Regions from separate parts of the Streptomyces sp. WMMC500 genome, predicted to be linked through region 1. Evidence: riboswitches for the same ligand, from Rfam matches in the RefSeq annotation. Region 1 holds a riboswitch; each other region holds the start of a gene.
The links. Region 1 has a riboswitch for cyclic di-AMP ahead of O7599_RS16325 (M23 family metallopeptidase). Riboswitches for the same ligand answer to the same signal wherever they lie in the genome.
Positions count from the first base shown of each region.

Region 2: it holds a riboswitch for cyclic di-AMP, as region 1 does, so the genes downstream of both, O7599_RS25350 (transglycosylase family protein) here and O7599_RS16325 (M23 family metallopeptidase) in region 1, are expected to answer to the same signal.
Region 3: it holds a riboswitch for cyclic di-AMP, as region 1 does, so the genes downstream of both, O7599_RS12910 (M23 family metallopeptidase) here and O7599_RS16325 (M23 family metallopeptidase) in region 1, are expected to answer to the same signal.

Region 1 covers NZ_CP114905.1:3,841,615-3,846,387, reverse strand. The annotation lists gene O7599_RS16335 (cytochrome P450) at 1-74, shown strand, start outside; gene O7599_RS16330 (PP2C family protein-serine/threonine phosphatase) at 318-1,670, shown strand; cyclic di-AMP (ydaO/yuaA leader) riboswitch at 1,894-2,069, shown strand; gene O7599_RS16325 (M23 family metallopeptidase) at 2,081-3,253, shown strand; gene O7599_RS16320 (VOC family protein) at 3,459-3,824, opposite strand; gene O7599_RS16315 (hypothetical protein) at 3,890-4,687, opposite strand.
Region 2 covers NZ_CP114905.1:5,866,310-5,871,082, forward strand. The annotation lists gene O7599_RS25340 (cytochrome P450) at 1-873, shown strand, start outside; gene O7599_RS25345 (transglycosylase family protein) at 972-2,042, shown strand; cyclic di-AMP (ydaO/yuaA leader) riboswitch at 2,204-2,415, shown strand; gene O7599_RS25350 (transglycosylase family protein) at 2,492-3,142, shown strand; gene eno (phosphopyruvate hydratase) at 3,485-4,768, shown strand.
Region 3 covers NZ_CP114905.1:3,122,525-3,127,297, reverse strand. The annotation lists partial or broken gene O7599_RS12925 (IS5/IS1182 family transposase) at 1-317, shown strand, start outside; gene O7599_RS12920 (hypothetical protein) at 460-669, shown strand; gene O7599_RS12915 (DUF6228 family protein) at 679-1,119, shown strand; gene O7599_RS12910 (M23 family metallopeptidase) at 1,410-2,198, opposite strand; cyclic di-AMP (ydaO/yuaA leader) riboswitch at 2,207-2,370, opposite strand; gene O7599_RS12905 (SDR family oxidoreductase) at 2,695-4,272, shown strand; gene O7599_RS12900 (response regulator transcription factor) at 4,285-4,773, opposite strand, start outside.

The DNA of each region.
Region 1 (4,773 bases):
CGTTGGCGGAGATCCGTAACCTGCCGGTGCTGACGCAGAACGACCTGGAGTCCTTCCCCGTACGGCTCGTCTGACGCCGGGGGCCGGGGGCAGGGCCGGTGTCCGCCGGTCGTGCCTCTGCCCTGCCCGCCGTCCTCCTTCCGTCTCCCCTCCGTCCCCAGCCTGGGCTCCCGCCCGTCACCCGGTCCGTAACCCGCCTGGCCCCGCCCGGTCGCCGTCCTGCCCGGGACGCGGAAACCTGAGGGGACGACGGCAAGGGCCCGCGTGTCGGCCGCACAGGAAGGGCAGCGCAGGAAGGCAAGCGCAGGAGAGGGCAGGTGCAGCCGGTGCGGGAGGACGGCGGGCAGGGCGGCGACCGGCTGGGCGGCGACCGGCGTGGCGGCGGCCGGCGGCGCGGCGACCGGCGGGGCAGCGGCGGTACGGACGGGGGCGGGCGCCGCCTGTTCCGGAAGAAGGCCGGCCCGTACGCCGAAGGCCCCGCCGACCGCGACGACAGCCCGGCGCTGGAGCTGCCGGCCCGGCCGCCCTCGCGGGCCGACGTGGCCAGCACCGGCGAGCGGCGCGTGGGATGGGCGCTGCGCTGGCTGCCGGCGATGCTGATCCTCATCGGTGCGGTGTTCTACTGGGTCACGCCGGAGGGCCTGACCTCGTCCCCGTTCTTCGAGTCCGCGCCGCTGGTCGCCGCGGGGCTGCTGTCGCTGCGCGCGACCGTGCTCACCGCCGTGATCGCGATCATCGTCAACGTCGTGCTGGAGATCGGCAACGGCACGGCGGACTACAGCGAGTCCATCATCGAGATGATCTCGCAGTGCGTGATCGGCGGCCTGGCCATCGGCATGAACGTCCTGATCATGCGCAACTACCGGCGGCTGACCTCCGCCCGCCACGTCGCCGTCGCCGCCCAGCGCGCCGTGCTGCCGAACCCGCCGGCCGGCTTCGGCCCCCTTCTGGTCGCCGCCCGCTACCGGGCCGCCGACGCCGACGCCCGGATCGGCGGGGACCTCTACGCCGTGCAGGAGAGCCCGTACGGCGTGCGCTGCATCGTCGGCGACGTACGCGGCAAGGGGCTGGAGGCGGTGGAGTCCGTGGCCGTCGTCATCGGCGCCTTCCGGGAGGCGGCCGAGGAGGAGCCGGGGCTCGCCGGGGTGGCGCGGCGGCTGGAGCGCGCGCTGCAGCGCCAGGAGACGGGGCGCAGCGGTCTCGACCGGGTGGAGGGGTTCACGACGGCGGTGCTGGCGCAGGTCGACCGCGACTGCGGCAGGCTGCGGCTGCTCAACCGCGGCCATCCGGCACCCATGCTGCTGGGTGCCGACGGCGCGGCGCGCATGCTGCACCCGCGCGAGCACGCGCTGCCGCTGGGCATGGGCGAACTGGGCACGTGGCCGGACGAGCTGCTGGAGGTGCCGTTCCCGCCGGGCTCCGCCCTCGTCCTGTTCACCGACGGCGTGACGGAGGCGCGGAACAAGGCGGGCGTCTTCTACGACCCGCTGACCCGGCTGGGCGGTCAGGTCTTCGACGGCCCGCATGAGGTGCTGGACACTCTCCTGGACGACGTGACCCGCTACACCGGCGGACGGGTCGCGGACGACATGGCGCTGTTCTCCCTCGCCCGCTCCCGTACCCCGTCCGGCACGCCGCCGGCCCCGCCCTCGCATGCACACGCTCCGTAGTGGAACAGCGCCCCTCCGCATAACAACTGATGCACGATCAGCTAACGACCGGACCTCACTCCGTGTAGCCGGCGCGTCAAGTTGTCCGTTTCCGCTGGTACATGCCCGGATCGTCCGCGGCAAAGCACAACTGAATAACGGGAACGACTTGGAATCGAACGCCGTCGTCCGCTAGCGTGCGGTAACGCAGCGCGGTCGTCACTGCCGCCGCAAGAGGCGGCACCGTGCGCCGTCGCCGAATCCCGCACGCGAAACAACTGCAGCAACGGCAACACCTAGGGAACCGGGGAACCACCACCTTGGGGTGAATCGGGCCAACCTCCGCGAGGAGGCGGCCCGTAGGAGACCTTCCTGCTCCGAACCCGTCAGCTAACCCGGTAGGCGAGAAGGAAGGAAAGGAGTACGCCTTCGTGGCGTCCTACAGGCCTGGGCCTGGCTACGGCCATGGCTATGACGATTACGGCTACGACGGCTATGCGCCCGCCGGCAGCGCCCCCGAGGGATACGCGCCGGTCGGCTACGCCGCCGAAGAGCCGGTCTACGCCGCCGGAGAACCGGTCTACGCCGCCGAAGAGCCGGTCGACGAAGTCTTCCCCGAGGACGGCCTTCCCTCCCGCGGCCGCCGGCGCCTCCCCCGGCAGCGCGGCGGCAGCATGGCGCGCAGCGGCGCCGTACTCGGCGTAGGCGTCTTCGCCGCCGTCGGCGCGGGCAGCATGGCCACGGCGCAGGAGAAGCCGCCGGTCGCGATATCCATGCCCGACCAGGTCGACGCCGTCACGAGCGAGATCAGCGCCCAACTCCCGGACGCGGAGAGCCTGCCGGGCGTCGGCGAGCTGATACCGAGCAAGGAAGAGCCCGTCTCCGACGACACCGTCGTCACCACCGCACCGCTCACCCAGGTCAGCTACGCCAGCGACACCGGCTCCGGCACCGCGACCCCGGCCGCCGACTCCGGCGAGGCCCTGCGGGCGCGCATCCTTCAGCAGGCCGACCAGCAGCAGGCGGAGGCCGACGCTGCGGCCCGCGCCGCCGCCGAGGCCGAGGCCGCCAAGCAGGCGGCCGAGGAGGCCGCCGAGGCGAAGGCGGCGGAAGAGGAGCGCCAGCGCCGTATCGAGGAGGAGCGCCGCCGCAAGGCGGAAGAGGAGGCCCGCCGCAAGGCGGAGGCCGAGCGCCTCGCCAAGCTCGCCGCGAGCTACGTCGCCCCCCTCGCCAACTACACCCTCACCTCGACGTTCGGCGAGTCCGGCGACATGTGGGCCGCGGGCCACACGGGCCAGGACTTCGCCGCCTCCACCGGCACCCCGGTCAAGGCCGTGCACGGCGGCACCATCACCGAGGCCGGCTGGGCCGGCTCGTACGGCTACCGCATCGTCCTCACGCTCGAGGACGGCACCGAGATCTGGTACTGCCACCTGTCCTCCATCATCCAGTCCTCCGGCGAGGTCACGACCGCCGACGTCATCGGGCGCGTGGGCGCCACGGGCAACGTCACCGGCCCGCACCTGCACCTGGAGGTCCGACCCGGCGGCGGGGACGCAGTGGACCCGCTCGCCTGGCTGCGCAACAACGGCGCCCCGGTCTGACCGGGCGGCGGGCCCGGCAGCCCGGCCTTGCGGGCCGGGATCACCCCGCCCGCCCGACGGACCGCAAGCCCCCATAAACCCCTTCCCCACGTCTCCGGCGTGCCCGTACGCACCTTCCCCCGTGGCGTCCGGGCGCGCACCGAGACCGCCGGCGGCCCTGGTGGCCGACCCCCCGACACCAGGGCCGTCGGCCTTTTCCCGGGACCTACTCCCCGGGACCGCAGAGACAGAACGGATGCCCGGCCGGGTCGGCGAACACCGGGCAGCTCCCGCCTTCTTCGGAGAGCCGCGTGGCCCCGAGCCGCAGCGCCAGCTCGCCCGCCGCGGCCGAGTCGTCGACGCCGAAGCAGATGTGCATCTGCTGGGGATACGCGCGCTCGAAGTCGGGCCAGAGCGGCGGCCGGTAGCCCGGCACCTCCTCGAATGCCAGCCGTGGAAAGCTGTCCTCGTCCTTGGCGATCACCATCCAGTCGTCGCGAATGACCCGCATGCCGAGCAACCGCGTGTAGAAGTCGGCAAGCTCGCGGGCGTCGGCGCAGTCGAGCACGATGTTCCTGACGTAGGCGTCCATGGCGCCACCCTGCCACGCGGCCCTGAAAACCCCGTGAGACGCCGTGCCGCGCCCGGCTCAGCGGCTCACGCGGCAGCAGCGCCGGTGGACGTACTGCCCCCGGCGGCGATCTCGCCCAGGGCGGCGCGGATCGTGTGGAGCATCCGCTGGGGCCGCTCGAAGACGTCGCTCGCGGCGAACCGCAGCATCCGCCGGACGTCGGGACAGCGCCCCAGGTCGTTGAAGCGCTCGACGTCGGCCAGATGAGCGGACCGGCTGCCGTGGAAGCCGTACCCCTCGATCTCCACGACGAGCCCCGCCACCGGGAAGAAGAAGTCCACCCGTATCCGCCGGCCGTTGGGCGCGGTGAAGGGCACCTGGCTGAGCGGCCGCAACCCGGCGTCGTACATCCGCAGCCGCGCCACCGTCTCCGCGGGCGACCCGGACCGAGGGTCGACGAGCGCCAGCCGCCGCCGCGCCGCGACCACACCCCGCCGCTGCCCGGCCCCGGCAACGGCTTCGGACACCGCATGCAGATCGGTCACCTGCTCCCGCCACCGCCGCGGCAGCTCACCACCGGGACCCCACGGCCGCCGCGTCAACGCCGACTCCACGGCAACCAGCGCCGCGTCCCGCTCCGCCGTACGCAGCAGGTCGACCAGAGTCCGCACGGCGCTGGTCACCCGCAACCCGGCGACGGTGACGATCTCCTCGCCACTCACCGCGGTCCGGTGCACCACACACCCCCCGGGCATCCGGCCCCGCCCCCGCACGTGGGTGAACTCGGGCCGGACGTCCAGCACTTCGATGCCGTGCAGATGGGCCGCCGCGCTGTGACTCACGACCAACCCCGGCCGCCCGGCCTGCGCCACCCGCAACCGCATCCGCAGATCATCGACCCGCCCGGGCTCCACCCACACCCCGCCCCGAACCTTCCGCCACCCGTCGCTCCGCAACCTCCGCACCAACA
Region 2 (4,773 bases), 2.0 Mb from region 1:
GACCGCGGCGAGGCCGACCTCATCCACGAGTTCGCCTTCCCGCTGCCGATCTACGCCATCTGCGACCTGCTGGGCGTACCCGCCGAGGACCAGGACGACTTCCGCGACTGGGCGGGCGCCATGCTGCATTTTTCCGGGGGACGCCGCCCGGACCCCCGGAACCACGGCAAGGGCCCCCGCGGCGGCGTCGCGCGCGCGGTGAAGAAGATGCGCGCCTACCTCGCCGAGCTGATCCACCGGAAGCGCGCGGCGCTTCGCGCCGGCGACGCCGCGGACGACGACCTCATCTCCGGCCTCATCCGCGCCTCCGACGAGGGCGAGAAGCTGACGGAGAACGAGGCCGCCGCCATGGCGTTCATCCTGCTGTTCGCCGGCTTCGAGACCACCGTCAACCTCATCGGCAACGGCACCTACGCCCTCCTCACCCATCCCGCCCAGCGCGCCCTGCTGGCCGCCGAGCCCGCGCTGCTGCCCACGGCCGTGGAGGAACTCCTGCGCTACGACGGCCCGGTGGAGCTGGCGACGTGGCGGTACGCCACCGAGCCGCTGGAGATCGGCGGGCAGCGCGTCGCCGTGGGCGACCCCGTGCTCGTCGTGCTGGCCGCCGCCGACCGCGACCCCGCCCGGTTCGCCGACCCCGACACCCTGGACCTGTCCCGCCGTGACAACCCCCACCTCGGCTACGGCCACGGCATCCACTACTGCCTCGGCGCCCCCCTCGCCCGCCTGGAGGCGCAGACCGCCCTGGGCACCCTGCTGCGCCGCCTTCCCGACCTGCGGCTGGCCGGCGAGACGTCCGAACTGCGGTGGCGCGGCGGGCTCATCATGCGCGGTCTACGGACGCTGCCGGTGCGCTTCGACCCTTCTCTGTGATCTGCCCGTGACTCTCAGGCGATCAACTTGTGATCGGAGGTACTTCGGTATTAAGTTCTGCCACTGGCTCGAACACACAGGGAACGAAAGGCACTCGCATGCGCTCGGGTAACGGACGCCACCGACGTCCCCGCCAGGCCCCCGCGTTCGTCGTCGCCGCCGGTGCGACCGGGGCGGGTCTCGCCCTGCCGCTGCTGGGGGCGAGCGGCGCGAGCGCCGCCGACGCCGGTACGTGGGACCGGGTCGCCGAGTGCGAGAGCGGCGGGCTGTGGAGCGCCGACGAGGGCAACGGGTACTACGGCGGCCTGCAGTTGACGATGGACATGTGGCAGGAGTACGGCGGCGAGGAGTTCGCCTCGCAGCCCGACTTCGCCAGCCGGGCGCAGCAGATCACGGTCGCCGAGCGCATCCTCGCCGGCATGGGCGCCGACAGGGCGTGGCCGGAGTGCGCCGAGGACGCCGGGCTGGACGGCGACGACGCGGTGCCGGAGGTCGACCCCGGCGCCGAGCTGCCGCTGCCCCCCACGGCGCCGCCCACCCTCGCCCCCGACCCGGGCGCCACGGACGGCTCCCAGGGCGGGGAGAAGGACGGGGACCGGCGTACGGACCGCGAGGACAAGCGCGACGCCGAGGACGGCGACCGCGACGCCGAGAAGGGCACCGAGGGCGGCGGCAAGCACCGCGGCACCCAGGACCCGGACGAGCGCGACGGCGGGTCCGGCGAGTCGGCCGGCCGGGACTCCGACACCACCGGCGCCTCCGAGGGCACCGGCCGGCACCGCGCCCCGGACGCCTCCGCGACCCCCACGCCGTCCGACACCCCGCCCTCCGCCCCCGAGGCCCCGCGCGAGGCCGTCGAGACCCCCGGCAGCTCCCAGTCGCCCGACGCGAGCGAGGTGCCCGACACCGGCCGCGAGTGGATCGCGGAGATCCCCGGCGACGACACGGGGCAGCGAAGCGGGAACCGCGGGAGCGACGGATCCGGCGGCGAAGCCGCGGCGGGCGAGGGCAGTTATACCGTCCGACCGGGTGACACCCTCTCGGATATCGCCTCGGAGCATTCACTGGCGGGCGGATGGTCCGAATTGTACGACGGCAACAAGAACTCCCTCGGTGCGGACCCCGACAACATCAAGCCTGGTCAGGAACTCGAATTGAGCGGGAACTGAACGGTCGGCGGGTGAAGTCGGCGCGGATTAGTCATATTTGACGTAATCGGCTGACCGGGCTACCTGACGGACGGAAAACCGGGCGCGGCGCTTTCCGGGGTCTTTGAATCGCACACGCCTATGTGCTTACCGTCACATCGCTCGCCAACGCGAGCCCCGGTGATCGCCTCACGCCGAATCCTGTCGGCGTTCACCCGGGCCACCTGTGCATGAAGCACCGCTGACAGGAGCGGGGGACCCACGGTAAGCGCCGCTCCGGTCCAACGAGAAGGCGGACCGGACGGCTTGGGGTCAAGCCGCACGCTCGACGTACGGCCGGGCACTCACAGCCCGCACCCGACAGCTCACCTCGCAGGCGTCGGTGAGAAAAGAGCATCATGCTTCTTCCTGCCGGAACGGGTAAGCACCGCCGCCCCGCCGCAGAGGCACGCCTGGGCACACACTCCCGCATGGCCGTTCTCGTGGGCGCCACGGGAACCGCGATCGGGCTGCCCGTGCTGGGCCCTCAGCACGCTGCCGCGGAGCCCATCGATACGTGGGAACGGGTGGCCGCCTGCGAGTCCGGAGGAGAGTGGGCGACGAATACCGGGAACGGCTATTTCGGCGGTGTCCAGTTCTCCCAGTCGAGCTGGGAGGCCGCCGGCGGCCGCAGCTACGCCCCGCGCGCCGACCTGGCGTCGAAGCAGCAGCAGATCGCCGTGGCCGAGCGGCTGCTGTCCATGCAGGGCCCGGGCGCGTGGCCCGCCTGCGGCTCTCGCGCGGGCCTGGCCGCCGGCGGCCCGCCCGCCGGGCAGCTCGCGCCGGCGCCACAGGAGGCGCAACCGCAGACCCAGCCGGAGACGGCCCCGCAGGCGCAGGAGCAGGCGCCGCAGGAGGCCCCGCAGGGCACCGGGGCCCGCGGCGCCGGCGAGCAGACGCAGCCGGAGTCCCGCACCGTCTTCCGCGGCTTCTACTACGAGGTCCGCGAGGGCGACACCCTCGACGACATCGCCCGGCGGCACGGCGGGGAGAGCTGGCGGCAGTTGTACGAGGACAACAAGTCCGTCATCGGCGGGGACCCGGACCTCATCCGGCCGGGCCAGAAGCTGAAGGTGAGCTAGCCGGGGGCGCGGGCCGCCGCACCGGACCGAGACCGGCCGGCCCGCCCGCGCCCCGTACCGCCGCACCCGTCGCCCCGTACGCCGCCGGGGCACGGTGCGGCGCGGCGTGGCCGTCCCGGCCCGTCCGGTGCGCCGGCCGGGACGGCCACGCCGCACACCGCCGGCCCCGGTGACCCCGGGCCCGGCTCCGGAACCCTCCCTGCACTCTCGCGTCCTCTCCCGGCCTTTCCGGGCGCGAACCGTCTCGTACCGCGGAATGCGGCCGGGTACGCGCCGGGGCCGTCACCCGGGGCGGCTAGGCTCAGGGCGGAACCCGTAGCGAATCCCTCCGAAGGAGACACCGTGCCGTCCATCGACGTCGTCGTAGCCCGAGAGATTCTCGACTCCCGCGGCAACCCCACGGTCGAGGTCGAGGTCGGCCTCGACGACGGCAGCACCGGCCGTGCTGCCGTACCGTCCGGCGCCTCCACCGGCGCCTTCGAGGCCCTGGAGCTGAGGGACGGGGACAAGGCCCGCTACGGCGGGAAGGGCGTCGAGAAGGCCGTGCTCGCCGTCATCGAGCAGATCGGCCCCGAGCTCGTCGGCTACGACGCCACCGAGCAGCGCCTCATCGACCAGGCGATGTTCGACCTCGACGCCACCCCCGACAAGTCGTCGCTGGGCGCCAACGCCATCCTCGGCGTCTCGCTCGCCGTCGCGCACGCCGCCTCCGAGGCTTCCGACCTGCCGCTGTTCCGCTACCTCGGCGGCCCCAACGCGCACGTGCTGCCCGTGCCGATGATGAACATCCTCAACGGCGGCAGCCACGCGGACTCCAACGTCGACATCCAGGAGTTCATGATCGCGCCGATCGGCGCCGAGTCGTTCTCCGAGGCCGTACGCTGCGGCGCGGAGATCTACCACCAGCTCAAGGCCGTCCTCAAGGAGCGCGGCCTGTCCACGGGCCTCGGCGACGAGGGCGGCTTCGCGCCGAACCTCGACTCCAACCGGGACGCGCTGGACCTCATCGTCGAGGCGATCCAGAAGGCCGGCTACACCGCGGGCCAGGACGTCGCCCTCGCGCTCGACGTCGCCGCCTCGGAGTTCTACAAGGACGGCGCCTACGTCTTCGAGGGCAAGAGCCGCTCCGCCGCCGAGATGACCGAGTACTACGAGCAGCTCGTCGCGGACTACCCGCTGGTGTCCATCGAGGACCCGCTGTTCGAGGACGACTGGGCCGGCTGGCACGTGCTGACCGAGCGCCTCGGCGACAAGGTCCAGATCGTCGGCGACGACCTCTTCGTCACCAACCCCGAGCGGCTGCAGCGCGGCATCGACGAGAACGCGGCGAACGCGCTGCTGGTCAAGGTCAACCAGATCGGGTCGCTCACCGAGACCCTGGACGCCGTCGAGCTGGCCCAGCGCAGCGGCTTCAAGTGCATGATGTCCCACCGCTCCGGCGAGACCGAGGACGTCACCATCGCCGACCTGGCCGTCGCCACCAACTGCGGCCAGATCAAGACCGGCGCCCCCGCCCGCTCCGAGCGGGTCGCCAAGTACAACCAGCTCCTGCGCATCGAGGAGATCCTCGACGACGCAGCCGAGTACGCGGGCCGCAGCGCCTTCCCCCGCTACAAGAACGGCTGACCGGG
Region 3 (4,773 bases), 720 kb from region 1:
GCCATCCAGGCCGTAGACCGATACGGGACCGGAAGGTGCTGTGCGGGATCCCCTCTGTGCTGTTCAGCGACATTCCCCGGGAACGTCTGCCGCGGGCTCCTCGCGGAGCTGAATGCTGCCGCACGATGGACTGGTCGCGGGCGGTGGTGGATAGCAGCCAAATTCGGCCCCTCAAAGGTGGAGCCACACCGGGCCGTCGCCGGTCGACCGGGGCCGGACCGGGGCCAAGCGCCACCCTGATCACCGACGGGCACGGCACCCCACTTGCGGTTGCCCTCATCGGCGGCCACCACAACGACGTCACCGAGCTGCTGCCACGGCAGCGGGGTCGCGGTGCTCGCGGCGGAGTACGCGGCGGTGCGCTGCTACACCGCCGCTTCCGGGGAGCGGACGGGAGGTTTGGCAGAAGCTCCATGCGGACCCGAAGAGGCTGGCGAAGTTCAAGGCGACTGCCGGGCAGTGCAGGAAGATCGCCACTCAGCACGGAAAGAAGTCGGTGACGATGGCGAAGACGCGCGCGTCGATCTCGTCCTGGGTGGTGGCGTCGGCGATGCGCTCGGTCTGGCGATCGGGGCGATGCCGTCGTGGTCCCAGGTGAGCGTGACCTCAGCGGCTACGTCCGATGCGGCCCAGCCGGCAGCACGACGGCTGCCGAACCCGGTCTTCTAACCTGATCGCGTGATCGACTACGACGATTCAGGCCGCCCCGTGGTCCAGGTGGGGGACTCCGGGCCGGCACGCCTGCTCCTCTCGGAGCCAACCCGGCGGTACGAGGACGAACTGACACTCGACTTCCTCATCAGGGCCCGCGGACCCTGGGGAAGTGTCGAGACCACGGTGGAGACCTGGGACGGCGACGGTCTCGACACCTTCCTCGCCTCACTTGCCGAGGACTTCCGGGGCTGGAAGGGAGCGCGCACGTGGCACTCCCTCTGCTACGACCTGACTCTCTCGGCGGAACACCACGCTGGTGGCCACGTCAGACTGACCTGGGGGATCCACGACCGGGCACCCTCGGAGGAATGGCAGTTCGAGACCACCACGGTGCACGCAGCGGGGGAGGGCATGCGCAACCTCACCGCCGAGATCAACACGTTCATCACGAGCGTCGCCGAGTAGCTGAACGATTCCGGATCGCCACGCACCCAACCACCTGAGATGACGACTTGTTCGGCGCTCTCCTCCTGCGCACCGCAGGACTGCACGGCCACGTGAGCAGTCACGACTTCGTCGCCGTGCCTGCCCGTGCGCGGCCCAACCGAACTGCTGGCCACGGCCAACTCGGCCCGTGGCCGTGCGCATCCGGGACCTGCAGCGCCGGGGGGTTCTGGGGCGGCTGGGACACTGCGGCTGATCGGCCGTGTGCCCCGGCCGGGGGTGGACGGGGCACACGGGGCGGGTGGTGGGGGTCAGGCGGGGTTCGAGACGGTCACGCCGTGGTTTTTCAGCCAGGCGACCGGGTCTTTCGCCGAGCCGTACTCCGGTGTCGTGCGGACCTCGAAGTGCAGGTGCGGGCCCGTGACGTTGCCGGTGGCGCCGGACTTGGCGATGGCCTCGCCCATGCCCGTGGTGGCGCCCACGGAGACGTCGATCTGGGAGAGGTGGGCGTAGTGGGTGTAGTCCTGGTCGCCGTGCTTGATGACGATCTGGTAGCCGAAGGACTCGTCCCAGCCGGCCTCGACGACGGTTCCCTTGGCCGCGGCCTTGACCGTCGTGCCCACGGGCACCGACCAGTCCTGGCCGGTGTGGCCGTTCTCCCAGTGCGCGCCGGACGCCTCGTAGCCCGCCGTCGGGGTGCTGCCGTCGACGGGCATGACGGCGGTCGGCTCGTCCGCGGCGGTGTCGGTGCCGTACGAGGCGTTGTCGGCGTCGGTGGCGGATCCGCCGGCTGAGCCGGCGGCGGGGCCGTCGAGGGAGAGTTCCATGCCGGGGGCGATCAGGTCCGGGTCGTCGCCGATGACGGATCTGTTGTTCTCGTACAGCGTCTTCCAGCCGCCGTCGACGTCCTGCTCCGCTGCTATGACGGAGAGGGTGTCGCCCGAGGCGACGATGTACGTGGTGTCTTCCCCGGCGAAGGCGGTGGACGCGCCGATGACGGGCAGCGCGAGGGTGGCGCCCGCCGCCGAGGCGCGGGTGGCGAGCTTGCGGGCGCCGCTGGGGGCGCGGCGCGCTCGGTGGCGGCCGTGAGGTGATGACATCTGACGGGCCTCTTTCTCCGGACGCCTGCGAGGTGAGCTGTCGGGTTCGGGCTGGAGATGCCCGGCCGCCGGCTTCGGCGGGCCTCACCCCGAGCCGTCCTGAGGGACGGCGTGGTCCGGCGGTGGCCGGACCCGTGGGTCCCCCGCTCCTGCCCGGCGGTGAGAGCTGATGGCAGGGCCCGCGGCGCCGGGGGCAGGATTCGGCGGTCCGGCGCGCAGCGGATGTTCGCCTCTCGAACGGGCAGCACGCTAGGGGGATCGTGTGTTCGATGACAAGGTTGTCGCGCGTTCTCGCGGAATAATTGACTCCGCGTCGCGGGGAGTTGACCTGGCGCAGCCGCCGGACCCGGGCAAGCGCTGATTTGCCCCCTCCGCTCTGACAAAGAGCACTGCGCGTCATGATCGGCCGACATGACTGGCTCCCATAGGAAGGCCCCGGGTCCCCCGGAAGACCCGTGCGGTCGCGCGGCACCCCGGCCGCCGTGACCATGGAGTGGTGTCGAGCCCTCGTCCTGACGGCCGTGAGCGTCAGCCTGCCCGGGCCCCGCTGACCTGCCTGGTCACCGGGGCGTCCGGGTACCTCGGCGGGCGTCTGGTGCCGGAGCTGCTGGAGGCCGGCCACCGCGTGCGGTGTCTGGCCCGTTCACCCGACAAGCTCCGCGACCACCCCTGGGCCGGCGAAGCCGAGGTCGTGCGCGGGGACGTCACGGACGAGGAGTCGACGGCGGCGGCGATGCGCGGGATCGACGTCGCGTACTACCTGGTGCACGCCCTCGGCTCCGGTGCCGGGTTCGAGGAGACCGACCGGCGCGCCGCGCATGTCTTCGCCCGGCAGGCGCACGCCGCGGGCGTGCGCCGGATCGTGTACCTCGGCGGGCTCACGCCCCGGGGCGTACCGGAGCGGGAGCTCTCCCCGCACCTGCGTTCCCGCGCCGAGGTCGGGCGGATCTTCCTGGACGGGCCCGTGCCCGCCACCGTGCTGCGGGCGGCCATCGTGATCGGTTCCGGGTCGGCCTCGTTCGAGATGCTGCGCTATCTGACCGAGCGGTTGCCGGTCATGGTCACCCCCAGATGGGTGCACACCCGCATCCAGCCCATCGGCGTCCGCGACGTGCTGCGCTATCTGGTCGGCTCCGCCACCATGCCGCGGGACGTGGACCGGGCCTTCGACATCGGCGGTCCCGACATCGTGAGCTACCGGCAGATGATGAGCAGGTACGCCGAGACGGCCGGGCTGCGGAAGCGGCTCGTCGTGCCGGTGCCGGTGCTCACGCCGGGGTTGTCCAGCCACTGGATCGGGCTCGTCACCCCCGTGCCCGCCGCCATCGCCCGGCCCCTCACGGAGTCGCTGCGCCACGAGGTCGTCTGCCAGGAGCACGACATCGCCCGGTACGTGCCCGACCTCCCCGGCCGGCCGCTGTCCTTCGACGAGGCGCTGGCCCTGGCGCTGCGCCGGGTGGGCGAAGCCCGCGTGCCCACCCGCTGGTCGTCCGCCGCCGTGCCCGGCGCCCCCAGCGACCCGCTGCCCACCGACCCCGACTGGGCGGGCGGCAGCCTGTACGAGGACGACCGGCAGCTTTCCGTCGGCGTGTCCCCGGAACGGCTGTGGAAGGTGATCGAGGGCATCGGCGGCGAGAACGGCTGGTACTCCTTCCCCCTCGCCTGGGCGGTCAGGGGCCGGCTCGACCGGTTCGCCGGCGGCGTCGGCCTGCGCCGCGGCCGGCGCGACGCCGAGCGGCTGCGGGTCGGCGACTCGCTGGACTTCTGGCGCGTCGAGGAGATCGAGCCCGGGCACCTGCTGCGGCTCCGGGCGGAGATGCGGATGCCGGGGCTGGCGTGGCTGGAGATGTACGCCGAGCAGGACGTCGACGGACGCACCCGCTACCGGCAGCGCGCGCTGTTCCACCCCCGCGGGCTACTCGGCCACGCCTACTGGTGGTCGGTGTTCCCGTTCCACAACATCGTCTTCGGCGGCATGGCCCGCAACATCACCCGGGCCGCGGGCGGTGCCCAGGGCGGTGACCCGAGCGGTGCCGCGGGCGCCCGGCCGGCCGCCGGGGCCCGGGCCCGGTGAGGCCCGTGCCACTCAGGTCACCAGCCCCTGGCGGTACGCGTAGACCACGGCCTGGACGCGGTCCCGCAGATCGAGTTTCGTGAGGATGCGGGACACGAACGTCTTCACCGTCTCGTGGCTGAGCTGCAGTTCCGCGGCGATCTCGCCGTTGGACAGGCCGTTCGCGATGAGGCGGAGGACTTCCAGCTCGCGCGGCGTCAGCGGCACGTCCCGCGGGGCGCCGTCCGCCGGGCGGATGCGGGCCGCGTAGCGGCCGACGAGCTGACGGGTCACCTCGGGGTCCAGCAGGGCCGCGCCGGTGGCCACCGTGCGGATGCCGTGCAGGAGTTGGGCCGGCGGCGCGTCCTTCAGCAGGAAGCCGGCGGCGCCGGCGCGCAGCGCCTCGTACACGTACTTGTCCAGGTTGAACGTCGTCAGGACGAGCACCTTCGCCGGGCGCGGCACCCGGGCGCCGGCCAGGCGGCGGGTGGCCTCGATGCCGTCGAGCACCGGCATGCGTAC